One region of the Deinococcus carri genome, then DNA from elsewhere that is predicted to be linked to it. Evidence: riboswitches for the same ligand, from Rfam matches in the RefSeq annotation. Region 1 holds a riboswitch; the other holds the start of a gene.
The links. A riboswitch is a leader RNA that binds a small molecule or an ion and turns the genes downstream of it on or off. The one in region 1 is predicted to bind cyclic di-GMP.

Region 1 (7,789 bases):
AGCTGCGCGACGGCAGCGGCTTCGTGCAGGCGACGGTCTTCAAGGGCGACGTGGCGGGAGAGGTCTTCGAGGCCGCCAAGAGGCTCTCGCAGGAGCAGGCGGTGCGGGTCACGGGCGAGGTCCGCGCGGACGAGCGTGCGCCGGGCGGGGTCGAACTCGCCGTGCGGGACCTCTCCCCCTACGCGGAGAACCAGGCGGAGTATCCCATCACGCCCAAGGAACACGGCATCGAGTTCCTGCTCGACCACCGCCACGTCTGGCTGCGCCACCGCCGCCCCTGGGCGATTCTGCGGGTGCGCGACTGCGTGCAGCGCGCCATCGTGGATTTCTTCCACCAGGAGGGGTTCGTGCGTTTCGACGCGCCCTTCTTCACGCCCAACGCCGCCGAGGGCACCACCGAGCTGTTCGAGATCGACCTCTTCGGGGAGGACAAGGCGTATCTCTCGCAGACGGGGCAACTGCACGCCGAGGCGGGAGCGCTGGCCTTCGGCAAGGTCTACACCTTTGGGCCGACCTTCCGCGCCGAGAAGAGCAAGACGCGCCGGCACCTGCTGGAGTTCTGGATGGTGGAGCCGGAGGTCGCGCCCGCCACGCACACGGACAACATGGCCCTCCAGGAGCGCTTCGTGAGCTTCCTGGTGCGCCGCGCGCTGGAGGAATGCGGGACCGAGCTGGAGGTGCTGGGCCGCGACCTCTCGAAGCTGCGGCCCGCGGCTGAGGGCAACTTCCCGCGCGTCACGTACACCGAGGCGCTTGCTATCATCCGCACGCACATCGAGGCGGGCGACCTGCCGCCGAACGTGCAGGCCGACGTGGAGGCCGTCGAGTGGGGCGACGACCTGGGCGCACCGCACGAGACGATCCTGGGCTATCACTTCGACCGCCCGGTAATCGTCGAGAAGTATCCGGCGGCCATCAAGGCCTTTTACATGCAGCCCGACCCGCAAGACCCCCGCCTGGCCCTGTGCGACGACATGATCGCCCCCGAGGGCTACGGCGAGATCATTGGCGGCTCCGAGCGTATCCACGACTATGAGCTGCTCCGGTCACGCATCGAGCACGAGGAGCTGCCGCTTGCGGCTTTCGAGTGGTATCTCGACCTGCGCCGCTTCGGCAGCGTGCCGCACGCGGGCTTCGGCATGGGGCTGGAGCGGGCGGTGGCCTGGATCACCGGCATCGACCACATCCGCGAGGCGATTCCCTTTCCGCGCATGCTGACGCGCATGGTGCCCTGAGGGCCGGGCCGGGTCACTCCCGGCTTTTCTCTGGAAGCTCAAGTGAAAGTATTCACGATGAACCTAATTCGTGAAGTTTTTGTTCTTACCCCGGCAACCAGTACGCTAGAGTGCCCCCATGATCGCGTATTGCGAGGTGAGCGCGTTCACCCAGACGCCGGGACAGGGCAATCGGGCGGGCGTGGTGCTGGAGGCGGGCGAGCTGACCGACGCCGAGATGCAGGCGCTGGCCGCCTTTCTGGAAGCCCCCGAGACAGTCTTCGTGACGCGGATGGGGGGCGGCCTAGTGCGGGTGCGGTACTTCACCCCCACGCAGGAGATCGAGTTCTGCGGGCACGCGACGGTCGCGCTGGGGCTGCGGCTGGCGCAGGGGGGGCACTGGCAGGGGGAGCCGCTGGAACTGGAGACGCTGGTGGGCCGGGTGCCCCTCACGCTGGAGACTGAGGCGGGGGTGCCGACGCGGGTGTGGATGGAGCAGCGGGGGCTGGAAACCCGCCCGGTGGCGCGCGAGCTGCGCCGGGAACTCGCGGAGGCGCTCGGCCTCGACGAGCGGATGATTCACCGCGGCCTGCCCCTGGCGGCGGCCAGCAGCGGGCTGTGGAGCGTTTTCGTGCCGCTGCTCGACACCGTGATTCTCGACGGGCTGGACCCCGACCTGCCGCGCATCCACGCGCTGAGTGACGCGCTGGGCGTGACCAGCGTGTACGCCTACGCGCCGATGGGCGTGAACCGCTTCGCCGCGCGGGACTTCGCCCCCGCCGTCGGCATTCCCGAGGACCCGGTAACGGGCAGCGCGGCGGGCGCACTCCTGGCCCTGCTGGCCGAGGGGGGCCGCCTGCCGGTGCGCGGCGACCGGGCCAGCGGCGTGGTCTACCAGGGGCACGCCCTCGGCACCCCTGGCGAGGTGGAGGTCGAGGTGACGCTCGCCGGGCAGACGGTGCGGGACATCCGGGTGGGGGGCTGCGCCGCGCTGGACCGCGAGGGGTACTGGGACCGCAAGAAGTAAGAACCGGGAAATAAGCCGCGCAATGGAAACGGAACCCCCCTGCCCCGTGGACACGCGCTGCCACAGCCTTTTCGGCATTTCGCGGGCAGGTCAGCCGGGGAACGGCCCCCGTAAGAGTTCTGTGCGGAGCAGGGCCATACCTTGAACGCACTTCGTTCAGAGAACCCTCTCTGGCGGAGAGCGGCGCTGAACCCCGTCCTGTAATCCGGGCACCTCGGATGGGGGGAGCCAGTGGTGCGACCGGCTTTTCGTCCAGTTCTGCGGCGTCCATGTGGCGTGCGGCAGACTTTGATTCACCGGAAAATGGTTTCCGGGGAGGACTCTCTGATGCGTTCCCTCAAGACTCTGGCTCTGATGACGGCTCTGATGGTGTCCGGCGGTGCTTACGCCGCCGACAGCACTTCCACGGACCACAACAACGCGACGATGACGCTGACCACCAGCGGCACGGCCAGCGACGCGGTCAAGTTCAGCATCGCCCAGACGACCCTGACCATCCCGGCGGCCCAGGTGCGGCCCGGCGCGAGCTTCACAGTCAGTGTGCCGGTCAGCAACCCGACAGGCCGCAACATCAAGGTCACGGGTGTGGCGGGGACGCCCACGGGCGCGGCCTTTGCCAGCAAGCTGACCATCACGGGCACCAACGCCACCAACGTGGCCGTCGGGGCCGGCAACAACGCCACGCTGACCTATACCTTCACCTTTGCCAACGCGGCTGCGGGCGATCCGATCTACAGCGGCAACGTCTCCGTCAGCTTCACTATCAACGCGGTGGCGGACGATGACGCAACGCAAGACGTGAGCTTCGGCACCAGCGGCGGCTAAGTCACCCCCTTCCCCTCAGCCAGGACGAGCCGCCCCGCTCGTCCTGCTTTCCCAGGAGCCTCTGATGAAGCGGTTTCTCTTCCTGCTCGTGGGGCTGCTGGGGAGCGCAGGTGCCCAGTTCACCGCCCCCGGCATCACCCTCACGCCGACCGACGCCGCGCCCGCACCGCTGGAAATCGCCCGCCGCGTCCTGGTGCAGCCCTCGAAGCTGGAAATGCGGCTGCAAACGGGCTACACGACGGGCAACCTCAACTTCACGCTGTTCAGCGAGGTTCCTACCGAGGTGACGCTGAAAGCGAGCGACTCCCGGCTGGTGCTGCTGGGGGGCGAGAAAGGTGCAGTGCGGCTGAACGCCTACCTGCTCCAGACCGTGACCTTCGTGGCGGTGGGAGCGCACAGCGGGACCATCACCATCAGCAACCACGCGGGGCAGGTGCTGGAAACAGTGCCCTACACGGTGGCCCCAGCGAAAACCGTCAACCAGAGCGTGTCGCTGTACTACACGCCGGGCAGCAACGTGGGGTCGCTGAGCTACTCGGTGTCGGGCAACCCGCTGTCACCGCTGGACCCGCGCTGGAGCATGAGTGTCAGCCTGAACGTGAAGCCGAGCGAGAGCAAGGTGGGCGGCAGTGTGGGCCTCAACGTGAGCTGGTAGCTTCACGGGATGTTCTGGGAGCAACAAGACGCCGGCGTGAGGCTGGAATGGGGCGAGGCGGGCCTGGAGCACCTCGCCGCGCAGGCTGACGTGGTGGTCGTCGTGGATGTGCTGTCCTTTGCCACCTGCGTGGAGGTGGCCGTCTCGCGCGGCGCGGCCGTGCTGCCGTTTGGCTGGCGGGACGCGCGGGCCACGGCCTTTGCCGCCGAACACGGGGCGCTGCTGGCGGGAGAGCGGGCGGCGGGCAGGCCTTCCCTCTCCCCCACCTCACTGCTGGGGCTGCCCGCCGGAGCGCGGCTGGTGTTGCCCTCGCCCAACGGGGCCACCCTGTGCGCGCGGGCGGGGGAGGCCGGTGGGGTGGTCGTGGCGGCGTGCCTGCGGAATGCGGCGGCGGTGGGAGCCTGGATAGGCGGGCGCTTTCAGAACGTGTTGGTCGTCCCGGCCGGGGAACGCTGGCCGGACGGCACGCTGCGGCCAGCGCTGGAGGACCTGCTGGGGGCGGGAGCGGTGGTGGAGGCGCTTGCCCCCGCCCTCCGCCCTTCCCCGGAGGCACAGGGGGCGCGGGCCATGTTTCAGGCCATGCGGGAACGCCTGCCGGAGGTGCTGGGCGGGTGCGCATCAGGCCTCGAACTGTCGGAGCGGGGCTTCGCGGAGGACGTGGCGCTGGCGGCGGAGCTGGACGTGAGCGGGTGCGTGCCGGTCCTGCGGGAGGGTGTCTTCGTGAACGCGGTGAGCTGAACTCACGCTCTGGTCCTGCGCATCAGCAGGAACGGCGGGATGACGCCGTATTCGGACCGGGCGTCTCTGACGGCACCGGTCGCCTGCGGTTCATACATGTCGCAGAACTGAAAGCCCGCCTCGCTTAGGGTCCGCATGTACGTCGAGAGGGTGCGGTGGTATGCCCCCACCTGCCCCCGCACCCCGCCCGGATACGCCGACTTCCAGAAGCCTTCGTCGAAGTAGGTGGAGACCTCACGGCGGATGGTGCCGTCCGGGGCCGTGTGCCAGCGGGCGTGAGGGGCCTGAAAACAGGGGTGGGTGAGCGAGAACACGAACCAGCCCCGGGGCCTGAGAACGCGCCGGACCGCCTGAACCGTGGCCGCGAGGTCGGGGATATCCATCAGCGCCAGGTGGCAGACCACGCCGTCAAACGCCGCTTCCGGCAGATGCTCCAGGGTCTGGGCGTCGTCCGCGACATAGGTGATGCCCCGGGGTGACTGTGCCTCTTCCTGCCGGGCCAGCGCGAGGAGTTCGGCCGAACGGTCCACCCCCGTCACCTGCGCTCCCCGAGCGGCAAGCAGGCGTGCGAGGTGGCCCTCGCCGCAGGCGAGGTCACAGAGCTGCCGGTGTTCGAGTTCACCGGCGAGATGCAGCAGCGGCGGCACCAGCAGAGCATTGGCCGGCGAGTGGGCGCGGACCTGGGCGTCATACCACCGGGCAATCACGTCGTAGGGCGTGGGCATGGGCATCTCCTGTGGGGGCTGCGTGGTCAGGCAGTTTACCGAACGTGGCGGGCTGGACGGGCAGGCGTACACTGCCCGGATGCTGGGACTCATCTGTGTGGACGTGGACGGAACGCTGGTCGGCACCGGGAACGTGGTGCGCGAGGACGTGTGGGCGGCACTGGCGGATGCCCGCGCGCGGGGCGTGCGCATCGCGCTGTGCAGCGGGCGGCCCGCCTTCGGCAACGCGCTGAAGTATGCCCGGAGGCTGGACCCGGACGGGTGGCACATCTTTCAGAACGGGGCGTCGGTGGTCAATGTGGGCAGCGGCGAGAGTCTATCGGAACCGCTCCCGCCGGGGGAGCTGGACCGGCTGCTGGACCGCGCCCACGAGACGGGGCGGCTGCTGGAGGTCTACACCGATGACGAGTACGGCGTCACGCAGCCGGGCGACCTGGCGCGGCGGCACGCGGAGTTGCTGGGGGTGCCCTATGTACCGCGCGACCCGCAGACGCTGACCGGCACCCGTGTCCGCGCGCAGTGGGTGGTGCCGCTGGCGGAGTCGGCAGGCGTGCAGGCCGAGCCGCATCCGGGGCTGGACCTGCACCCGGCGGGCAGCCCGGTGATGCCGGACGTGATGTTCATCAGCGTGACGCGGGCGGGCGTGGGCAAGGGCAGCGCGGTCACGCGGGTGGCCGCCGCCTACGGCCTCCCGCTGGAGCGGGTGATGATGGTGGGCGACGGCCACAACGACGTGACGGCCATGCGGGTGGTCGGGCACCCGGTGGCGATGGGCAACGCGGACGCGGAGGCGCGGGCGGCGGGGCGCTATCACGTCGCCCACGTGGACGCGGGGGGACTGGCGGAGGCGGTGGGGCTGGCGCTGCGGCTGTGAACCCCGGGCGCTTTCCCGGAGGTTCTGGCATCCGGGCGAGGTGGCATTAGACTGCGGCCATGACGCAACCCAGCCCCCAGGAGCAGGTGGCCGCCCTGCGCACGGCCTTCCCCACGTCCGAGGTTCTCGCCCAGCGGCTGGAGCAGGAACTGGACGCCTTCGAGCAGACCCTGCGCGCCGCCCTGCCCCACTGGGACACGCGGATGCCGGACCGCACCTGGTCGCCGGCGCAGGAGGCCGAACACACCATCCTGGTCAACGAGGGCACCGGCAGGATCGTGCGGCTGCTGCTCTCGGAGAAGCCGCTGCGCCCCACGCCCCAGGAGCCGGGCCGCACCACCGAGGACGGCCGGCGGCTCGCCCCGGCAGGGCTGGAGCCGGGGCCGGAGCAGCCGCTTGAGGCGCTGCTGGCCCGCCACGCTGCCACGCGCGCGCTGCTGGAGCAGGTGCGCGCGGAGGCGAACCCGGGGCGCACCTTCTTCCATCCCTTCATGGGGATGCTGGACGCGCAGGACTGGCTGCGGATGACGACGTGGCACACCGGGAGCCACCGCCGCAGCCTGCAGCGCGGGCTGGAGCGCCTGAACGCGGGAGAACCCGCTGGGGCATGAAGCTCGGGTAAAGGTGGACGCGCGCGGGCTTGATAGGCTGTCCGCCTGATGGCCCAGTGGCAAGGCGGCAACGGCAAGGACACGGCGCGGACTCTCCCGCCGGGAGCTGAACGGTGAGTGGCGGCCTGGTGGCGCTGCTGGACGATGTGGCGGCGCTGGCGAAACTGGCGGCCGCTTCTATCGACGACGTGGGCGCGGCGGCGGGCAAGGCGGGGGTCAAGGCGATCGGGGTGGTGGTGGACGACACCGCCGTGACCCCGCGCTACGTGACGGGCCTGGCCCCGGAACGCGAGTTGCCGATCATCGCGCGGATTGCCCGCGGCTCGCTGCGCAACAAGCTGGTGTTTATCCTGCCCGCCGCGCTGCTGCTCAGCGAGTTCCTGCCGGGGGCCATCACGCCGCTGCTGATGCTGGGCGGGGCCTACCTCTGCTATGAGGGGGCCGAGAAGGTGTACGAGGCCCTGACCGGGCACGGGGACGCGGCCCAGGCCCAGGACGCCGGGCCGCCCAGCCGCGCGCAGGAGGAACAGTTGGTGGCGGGGGCAATCCGCACCGACTTCATTCTCTCGGCGGAGATCATGGCGATCTCGCTGGCCGAGGTGGCGGCCCAGACCTTTGTGCTGCGGGCGGTGAGCCTGGTGCTGGTGGCGCTGATGATCACCCTGCTCGTCTACGGCGTGGTGGCCCTGCTGGTCAAGATGGACGACCTCGGGCTGCGGCTCTCGCGGGGCCACTCGGGGGCGCTGCGGACCCTCGGGCGGGGGCTGGTCCGGGGGATGCCCGCGGTCCTGGCGGCCCTGTCGGTGATCGGTACTGCCGCGATGCTGTGGGTCGGCGGGCACATCCTGCTGGACGGCCTGGCGCACTTTGGGCTGGAAGCCCCCGAACACGCGCTGCATGAGGTGGCGGTGGCGGCGGGGCAGGCGCTCCCCTTCGCGGCCGACGTGGTGGCGTGGGTGGTGGAGACGCTCGGCTCCGCGCTGACGGGGCTGCTGGTGGGGGGCGTCATCGTGGCGGCGCTGCACCTGCGGCCACGGCGACACTGAGGGGCACCGTGAGGGAACCCCCGCCGCGCTCCCGTCCCCTCTGGTAGCCTGCGCGCTGGTATGGCGACGGTCGC
Region 2 (7,789 bases), 800 kb from region 1:
CACCGACAGGCCCGCGGGCAATGGGGGCACGCCAGCGGGGGCGGGGGGCAGGGCCACGCGGGGGCCACCCGTTCCGGCCCCACGCAGCAGCCAGGCGGCCAGCCCCCGCACGAACATCTCCCGCTCGCCGGGGGCCAGGGCCAGGGCGGGCGGGGCGGGGGGCAGGTCGTTCCGGGCCGCCCGCAACAGTGCGGCGGGCAGCGGCTCGGCCAGCAACCGGGCCGCCTCGGCGCTGTCGAGCAGGCCCCCGCTGCGGGCCAGCAATGCCCGCGCCAGGTCCGCCTCGCCGAGCTGGGCGGCGAGGCGGGCTGCCGGGAGGGCCTCGCCTTCCGCCAGCGTCGCCAACCCGGCGGCCCGCTCCAGCAGTGGCCTCAACACCCCGGGCGCGCTCGGGTCTACCCGGCCATCCTCCGGCCCCAGCCAGGGCGCGGGGCGGCTGGGACGGCTCATGGCAGCACCCCGGTCCGCTCGGCCTGGAGGGGCGCGTAGGCGTAGCTGCCCTGGCCCGCCGGTTCCCGGAAACGGTTCAGCACGAAGCCCAGCAGGTGCACGCCCAGCAGACCCACTTCCTGCACGGCGCGCTCGACCTGGGCGCGGCTGACCTGGGCATCGGCCACCAGCAGCAGGCCGTCCATCCGGGCCGCCAGGGCCAGGCTGTCGGCCACCCGCAACACCGGCGGCGAGTCCACCAGCACCACGTCATAGTTTGCGCGCAGGTGCTCGATCAGGTTCATCACCTCGTCCACGTCCAGCCGCGAGTTGCCCGGCGCGGCGAGGTCCACCCGTTCGCCCACCCCGCTCCAGAGCTGGCTGCCGCCCGGTCCGGCGGGCCTGGGGGCCGGGGCAGGGCGGCCCGTGCCGCCGGAGAGCCAGAGCTGCTCCTGCCGCCGCCGGTATACGTCGGCGTCCACGACCAGCACCCGCAGCCCATTGAGGCCCAGGTTGCTGGCCAGCGCCGCCGTGACGGTGCTCTTGCCCTCGCCGGTCTGGGCGCTGGAAATCACGATCAGGGGCGTGCGGGCCGGGCGGACGAGGGTCGCCAGCAGGCCCACCCGCACGAAATCCATCTGCTCGCGGAAGGTGCCCTGCCCGACTTCCCGGATCAGGGCGCGCGGGTCGGTCAGGCGGGCGGGCAGGGGCGGCAGGGTCGCCATCACGGGCACCGAGAACTGGCGCAGGTCTTCCGGCCCACGAATCCGCCTGCGAAGCTGGTCGAGCGCGAAGGCGAGCAGCACCCCGAAAAAGAGCGTGGCCGCAAAGACCAGCGCCGCGTTGCGCAGGGGCCGCGGTTCCACCGGGTCCACCGGCAGCAGCGCCCCGGCCAGCGCCGAGAGCGTTCCGGTCACGGTCTGTTCCAGCACCTCGACCTGTTGCAGCTTCTGAAGCACGTCGCCCCGCAGGCTCTCCAGCGAGCGCACGTCGAGCGGCGTGGCCGCCTGGGCGATGCGGCGCGTCAGGTCGTCGCGCTGCTGAAGCAGGTTCTGACGGGCGAGAGAGACGCTGCCCAGCGCTCGCTGCCGGTCCCAGGCCAGCAGGGCCTGCGTGAAACTGTTCGCCCCGGCCTGGGCCACCGGCGGCGTCGCCGCCCGCACGCTGACCTCGTACACCCCCACGAAATCCTGGTTCACGTCGGAGGCCAGGCCCACCGCCTGATCGTCGTTCTGGCCGAGGTCTGCCCTGACCTGCTGCTCCAGCGCGCGCCGGGCCGCCGAGTCGGGCACCCGCTGGCCCAGCAGCGTCAGCGCCCGGTCCACCACCTCGGGGCTGCGCATCGCGCGCGCCACCACCGCGGGGGGCAGGGGCGGGGCAGTCACCAGCGTGGTGTTGATGACCGAATTGCCCCCGCCGTTGGGCAGCGCCGCGATGCTGGCCGTGGCCTGGTACACCGCCGGGCGGGTGCGCGAGTAGAGATAGACCAGCAGCGAGAGCGCCAGGGCCGTGAGCAGCACGGGCAGCGCCGCACGCCGCAGCACACCGAGCAGATAGGACAGGTCGAGGTCTTTGGGCCGTTCAGAGGTCATGGGATCCTTTGCAGAGCGGGCAGAAAGCGGAGCTGGAAGGGGAGCCGGGTGAACTTCCTGTCAGCCTAACGTACGGTGTGCCGCGCGTGAGAAGACCTGCGCCCTTCCAGGCTTTTTCTCTTGTTTAACCCGTGCCTGTTGATCCCGCATCTGGGAAGAGGCAGCGGTGAGGGAGAACAGTTCCCTCACCGCTGCCTCTTCCCGCCGCTCCGCGTGGCTTGCAACCCCGCGCGGGTCAGCGCACCTCGTACCAGTGGGCGGCCAGCGGCGTGACGGCCCCGGTCACGGTTCCGTTTTGCAGTTTCAGGCCGGTGGGCCGCCCGGCGAAAAGGGGCACCAGTTGGGTGGCCTGGCCGTCCAGCGTCACCTTGACGGTCTGGCGGCTGGTTTCGCTGAGGCTGACCACCTGGAGGTAACGGCGGCCCTGGTAGGTCCAGAGGGTCGCGCGGGCCTCCGGGGTGTTGACATTCAGGCTCCGGCGCTGGCCGTCCATCAGGAACGGGGCCAGCAGCTTGACTTCCCCGGCCACCCGCTTGAGTTCGGCCCGCAGCGCCGCGCCACCGGGGGCAGCCAGATCGTTGGTGGGATCGAGGTAGGTGTAGTACAGGATGCCCTTGACGCCCGCCCCGAGGGCCTGGTTGGTCATGCTGTAGAGTTCGCGCGCGTTCGGCAGGCGGCCATCCTTCCAGCGGAAGCTTTGCAGGTTGGCGATGGGCAGCGTGCCCTTGCGGCTGGCCTCCGTGACCAGGCGCTGCATGACCGGGTACACCACCCCCACGCTGTCCCCGCCGTCCACCGGATAGGACTGGTTGCCGACCGCGTCGGCCCGCCCGAAGTAGTCGGTGTGGCTGTTGGCGAAGGAAATCGCCATGCTGGTGTAGGTCAGGTGCCGGGAGTCCAGCGCCTTGGTGGCCTGGTTCCGCCGCTCCAGCTCCTGCGGCGTCACGAGGTTGTTGCAGTCGTCGGCGATCATCCAGCCCAGCACCGCCGGATGGTTCTTCAGGGTGTTGATCGACACGTCGTTGAAGTCCTCGACCAGCAGCTTCATGCCCCGGCTCTGGGCGGTGTTGAGCAGCTTGGTGTAGCCGGGCAGGTCGTCCTGCGGGTCGAACATGGTCGCGTTCATCAGGTTGAAGCCCATGTCCGCGATGGCCTGGAGGTCGCGCAGGCGGCGCTCGGCATTCCCGGCCCACGAGACGTGGTAGAAGCCCATCGGGAACATGGGCTGCCCACCCACCAGCAGCGTGCCGTCGGCGCGGACGGTGGCGGCGGTGTCGGTCGCCGCCGCCCCGGCCGTCAGGGCTTGCAGGCGCTGCGTAGCGTCGAGAGTTTCGCCCTCGCTCGCCTGCCGCTCCTCGCCGCTGTCACCGGGGGTGACCGTCCCCCCCGGCGCAGTTCCGGGCAGGGAAGCCTGGGGGGCGGAGGGCTGCCCGCAGGCAGCCAGCAGCAGCGTCAGGGCACAGGCCAGCGTTCCGATTTTTTTCATGGCGTCCTTCTTTCGGTAGCCCGGCGGACTCTTCGGCCTGGGTGCGGCGCGGGAGTTCCGTGGCTTTGCGTCACCTCCTCGCGGAGGTTTTGCCTTTGTCGAGATGGGCGGAGAGTGGTGGATGGAAAATGGGTGTGCGGAAGGTCCTTGCCTTCAGAGCGGCAAGTTCCAGAACCGGGAGGCCAGAGAGGAAGAGGGGAAGATGGGCTTAGCTCTGTGAAGACAGGTTAAGCATCTGTTCTTACATTAACCATACATAAACACTGCTGGCTGCCAAGATTCTCACAGGCCGGGTGAGGAGAGACACAGAGACAGGGTATGAGCCACCCAGAGCTTTCCCGGGGTAAGGTTCAAAAGTTGAGCGTGCCTCTCATGCCCGCGGTCGTGAGGCTCTTTTTGCCTCTCTGCAAGCAGCTCTGGGTGTCGTCTCGTGGGGGCTGGGACAGCTCCGCAGGGGAGAGGGGACACGCAGGCCTCCCCGGAGACCTCTGCTTCTGAAAGACCCTTTTGAAACAGGCTCTCAGCGGGAGCCGAAGCCGGTCAGGATGGTCCAGATCGTCTTGCCGACGATCAGCAGGTCGAGGGAGAGCGAGAGGTGCTTGACGTAGTACAGGTCGTAGCGCAGCTTCTCGGTGGTCTGGCCCAGGTTGTCGGTGTAGCCCTGGTTGACCTGTGCCCAGCCGGTGATGCCGGGGCGGACCCAGTGGCGGCAGGCGTACAGCGGGATGCTTTCCTCGAAGTCGGCGGCAAAGGCCCACTGTTCGGGGCGCGGCCCGATGATGCTCATCTCGCCGCGCAGCACGTTCCAGAACTGGGGCAGTTCGTCGAGGCGGAACTTGCGCAACAAGGCCCCGACGGGCGTCACGCGCATGTCGCCCTGCCGCGCGAAGGCTGGCCCCGACCGCTCGGAGTCGGTGGTCATGGTACGGAACTTGGCAATCTGGAAGGGCTGCCCGTTCCGGCCCACCCGCTCCTGCCAGAACAGCACCGGGCGGCCACTGTTGAAGTACACGACCAGCGCCACGGCGGCCAGCAGCGGCAGCAGCAGCGGCAGCAGCAGCAGCGTGACCACGATGTCCAGCGCGTGCTTGAAGGGTTCGTAGCCCGATCGGAAGGTGTTGTCCGTCAGGCCCTCCCGGTCAATCGCGTGCAGCGCCACCCGGCCGGTGAGTTCCTCGTCGGCCAGCACCTTGGGCCAGAAGGGGACCTGGGTGACGTAGGCATGTTCCAGCAGCCGCTGGTAGTCGGTGGAGGTGCCGCGCTCCGGCTCGACCAGCAGCAGGTCGACGTGTTCCAGCATGCCGGGGTCGCGCGGACTCACCGGCACGAACTGCACGCGCGGATGGTGGAGGGTGGCGGCGGGCAGCAGGGGCGGCTGGCCCGTGGCCGACAGCGTGAGTTCCGACACGCCCAGCCGCAGCGGGGGTGAGACACGCCATATCCAGCCCAGGGCGAGCAGCGTCAGCCCGAACCACAGGCCATGCAGGGCCAGCAGCCAGGGCAGCGCCGCCCCCTCACCCACCGCCAGAAACAGCGCGCCGGCGACCAGCAGTGTCCGCAGCGGCACCACCACGACCGGACGGCCCGGCGAGAGCCGGGTGCCTGCGCCGCCACGCCTGCTCAGCAGCCAGCCCAGGACCCCCGCCAGCAGCCACAGCCTCAGCAGCAGGTTCCGGGTGGGCAGCTCCAGCCCCAGCAGCCCCAGCCCCACCCAGAGCAGTGTCCCCATCAGCAGCAGACCCAGCGCGTCGACCAGCCACGTGAGCTGCCGGACCTGTGGGGGCCGGATCAGGTGAGCGGGAACGGTGTCGGGGTTAAAGCGCGTTTCCTGCATGGGCTAACGCTGCCTCCTGGCTCCTCGGAACGGCCGCTGGCGGGGCTGGGGCCAGTGACTCCGGGGGCGGGGAGGCGGGCTGGTAGGCGGGGCGGCCGGTTCTGCGGCTACGTTCAACCGGCCACCGCTTCTGTTTCCGTTGCCGGGGGGTGGAGCCTGGCCTCCCGCTGCGCCTCCCAGGCCAAGGCGCTGGCGATGGCCTCGCGGGAGGTGTGCCGGGGGAGCCAGTTCAGCCAGGCACGGGCGCGGGAAATCTCGGCGCAGGCCCCGGCACTGTCGCCGGGGCGGCGGGGGCTGTCCTGCACGTCGAGGGTGGTCCCGGCGACCTCTTGAAAGGCCTCCAGCAGTTCGCGCACGGTGGTGCCGCTGCCGGTCCCCACGTTGATGGGCAGGAACACCTGGGCCTCACCCAGGTCCGCCTCTGCCTGAGCAAAGGCCTCGTCGAAGTGTTCGGCCGCCGCCACGTGGGCCAGCGCCAGGTCCCAGATATGGATGTAGTCGCGCAGGCCGGTGCCGTCGCGGGTGGGGTAGTCGGTGCCCATGACGGAGAAGACGGGCTGCCGGCCCTGCCAGGTGGCGACCAGACGGCCCAGCACATGTGAGGGGTCGGGCAGGTAGGGGCCAGTCCGCAGTTCCGGGTCGGCCCCGATGGGATTGAAGTACCGCAGGGCAATGGCACGCAGCGGCGCGGAACTGCCCGCGCTGGCCGCGCACAGGTCGCGCAGGACTTCTTCCATCATCCACTTGCTGCGGGCATAGGGACTCAGGGGGCGCAGCGGGCTGGCCTCCGTGACCTGAAGGCCGGCGGGTCCGTCACTCGGGGGGCTGTCGTAGATGCTGGCGCTCGAACTGAAGATGACGCGCCGCTGCCCCAGCGCCAGCAGGGTCTCGAACAGGGTCAGGCTCTTCACCACGTTCTCGCGGTAGTACAGCGCGGGCTGCGCCAACGACTCCGACACCACGATCCGCGCCGCGAAGTGCAGCGTGGCCGTGATGTCGGGGTGCTCCTCGAAGATGCGCCGCACCAGCGCCGTGTCGGCGATATCCCCCTGGTAGAAGATCCGGCCCGCGACAAAGGCGGCAGGACCGGTGACCAGCGAATCCAGCACCACCGGGACGTGCCCGGCCTGCTCCAGCGCCGTGCAGACGGTACTGCCGATATAGCCGGCCCCGCCGGTCACCAGGAGTTTCATCTCCTGAGTATAGGAAAAAGGCGGGCGGCCCAGGACAGGACCCCACCCATTGGCTCTGCCCACCGTTAAGGCCGCTCGTCAGGGCCGGGGTGGAGCGTTCACCCGGGACAGGTTCTGGCCTATTCGAGCCGGTAGACCACCACTTCCAGCGGGGCCAGACGGCCCGTCACGGTCTGCCCGTTCAGGCGCAGCGTCCGGGCACGGCCCACCAGGGAGCGCAGGCGGTGCGGGGCGCTCGGGAGGGACAGCTTCACGTCCCGCCACTCGCTGCGGCTGTTGTTCAGGGCCAGCAGGGTGTCTCCGTCCGGCCCGCGAAACTGCACGACCAGGGGCCGCGTTCCGTTGCCGCCTTCCAGTTCGGTCCGCGCCCCGTTTAGCAGGGCGGGGGAGAGCAGCGCCACCTCGCGGGCCAGCTGCCGCGCGGCGTCCCACAGCCGGGGTTCGCGGTTCAGGTCCACCTCGCGGGCGCGGTAGGCGTAGTACACGACGCCCTTCACGCCGGCCATCAGGGCCTGGTAGGTCATGTTTCTCAGCTCGGCGCTGCTGGGGGGGGGCTGCCCGGGCTTCCAGGCGAACGTCTGGAGGTTCGCCAGCGGCACGGTGCCGGTGGACAGGGACGTCTGCACGGCGCTGCGCATCACGCGGTAGGTTACGGCGATATCGTCGAGGCCGATGGGGTAGCTCTGGTTGCCCACCATGTCCGACAGGCCGAAATACTGCTGTTCGGGGCGGTCATACCCTACCGAGAGGCTGATGTAGGTGAGCTTGTCGGGGGCCAGCGCCTTGATCGTCTGGTGCCGCCTTCGGACCTCGGCGGGCGTGACCAGGGCGTTGCTGTCGTCGGCCAGCTGGAAGCCCAGCACCGCGGGGTAATGGTCGACCTCCTGTACCGTGGCCGGCCCCAGACCGTAGGTCAGCACGTACACTCCGCTGCGCTGCGCCGTGTCCAGAAAGGCCTCGTAGTCCGCCACGTCCTGATCGTTGATGGGTTCCGTGACCAGCAGGTTGAACCCCGCCGTCCCGATCCGGCGCACGTCCTCCTGGCGCTGCTGCATGGCCCCGCCCCTTGCCCAGGACACGTGGTAGAAGCCGAAGGGGAAGAAGGGTACCCCGTTGACCAGCACCGTCCCGTCGGCCCGGTGGCGGACCACCGACGCCCTGCCGCTCAGCAGGCCATGCTCGGGCAGCAGCAACCGCGCGCCCGGATGACGCGGCAGGCACCCCGTCAGGCCGAGGGCGCAGAGCGCGGCGGCCA

Region 2: it holds a riboswitch for cyclic di-GMP, as region 1 does, so the genes downstream of both, ABEA67_RS00525 (hypothetical protein) here and ABEA67_RS04425 (hypothetical protein) in region 1, are expected to answer to the same signal.

Annotation. Positions count from the first base shown of each region.
Region 1 covers NZ_BAABRP010000001.1:882,425-890,213, reverse strand. The annotation lists gene asnS (asparagine--tRNA ligase) at 1-1,235, shown strand, start outside; gene ABEA67_RS04430 (PhzF family phenazine biosynthesis isomerase) at 1,354-2,241, shown strand; cyclic di-GMP riboswitch class II at 2,412-2,496, shown strand; gene ABEA67_RS04425 (hypothetical protein) at 2,569-3,066, shown strand; gene ABEA67_RS04420 (hypothetical protein) at 3,131-3,721, shown strand; gene ABEA67_RS04415 (2-phosphosulfolactate phosphatase) at 3,731-4,459, shown strand; gene ABEA67_RS04410 (class I SAM-dependent methyltransferase) at 4,462-5,184, opposite strand; gene ABEA67_RS04405 (Cof-type HAD-IIB family hydrolase) at 5,264-6,058, shown strand; gene ABEA67_RS04400 (DinB family protein) at 6,118-6,669, shown strand; gene ABEA67_RS04395 (DUF808 domain-containing protein) at 6,783-7,715, shown strand; gene recG (ATP-dependent DNA helicase RecG) at 7,776-7,789, shown strand, end outside.
Region 2 covers NZ_BAABRP010000001.1:83,690-91,478, forward strand. The annotation lists gene ABEA67_RS00515 (hypothetical protein) at 1-450, opposite strand, end outside; gene ABEA67_RS00520 (tyrosine-protein kinase family protein) at 447-2,021, opposite strand; gene ABEA67_RS00525 (hypothetical protein) at 2,257-3,507, opposite strand; cyclic di-GMP riboswitch class I at 3,519-3,611, opposite strand; gene ABEA67_RS00530 (sugar transferase) at 4,028-5,341, opposite strand; gene galE (UDP-glucose 4-epimerase GalE) at 5,455-6,534, opposite strand; gene ABEA67_RS00540 (hypothetical protein) at 6,654-7,789, opposite strand, start outside.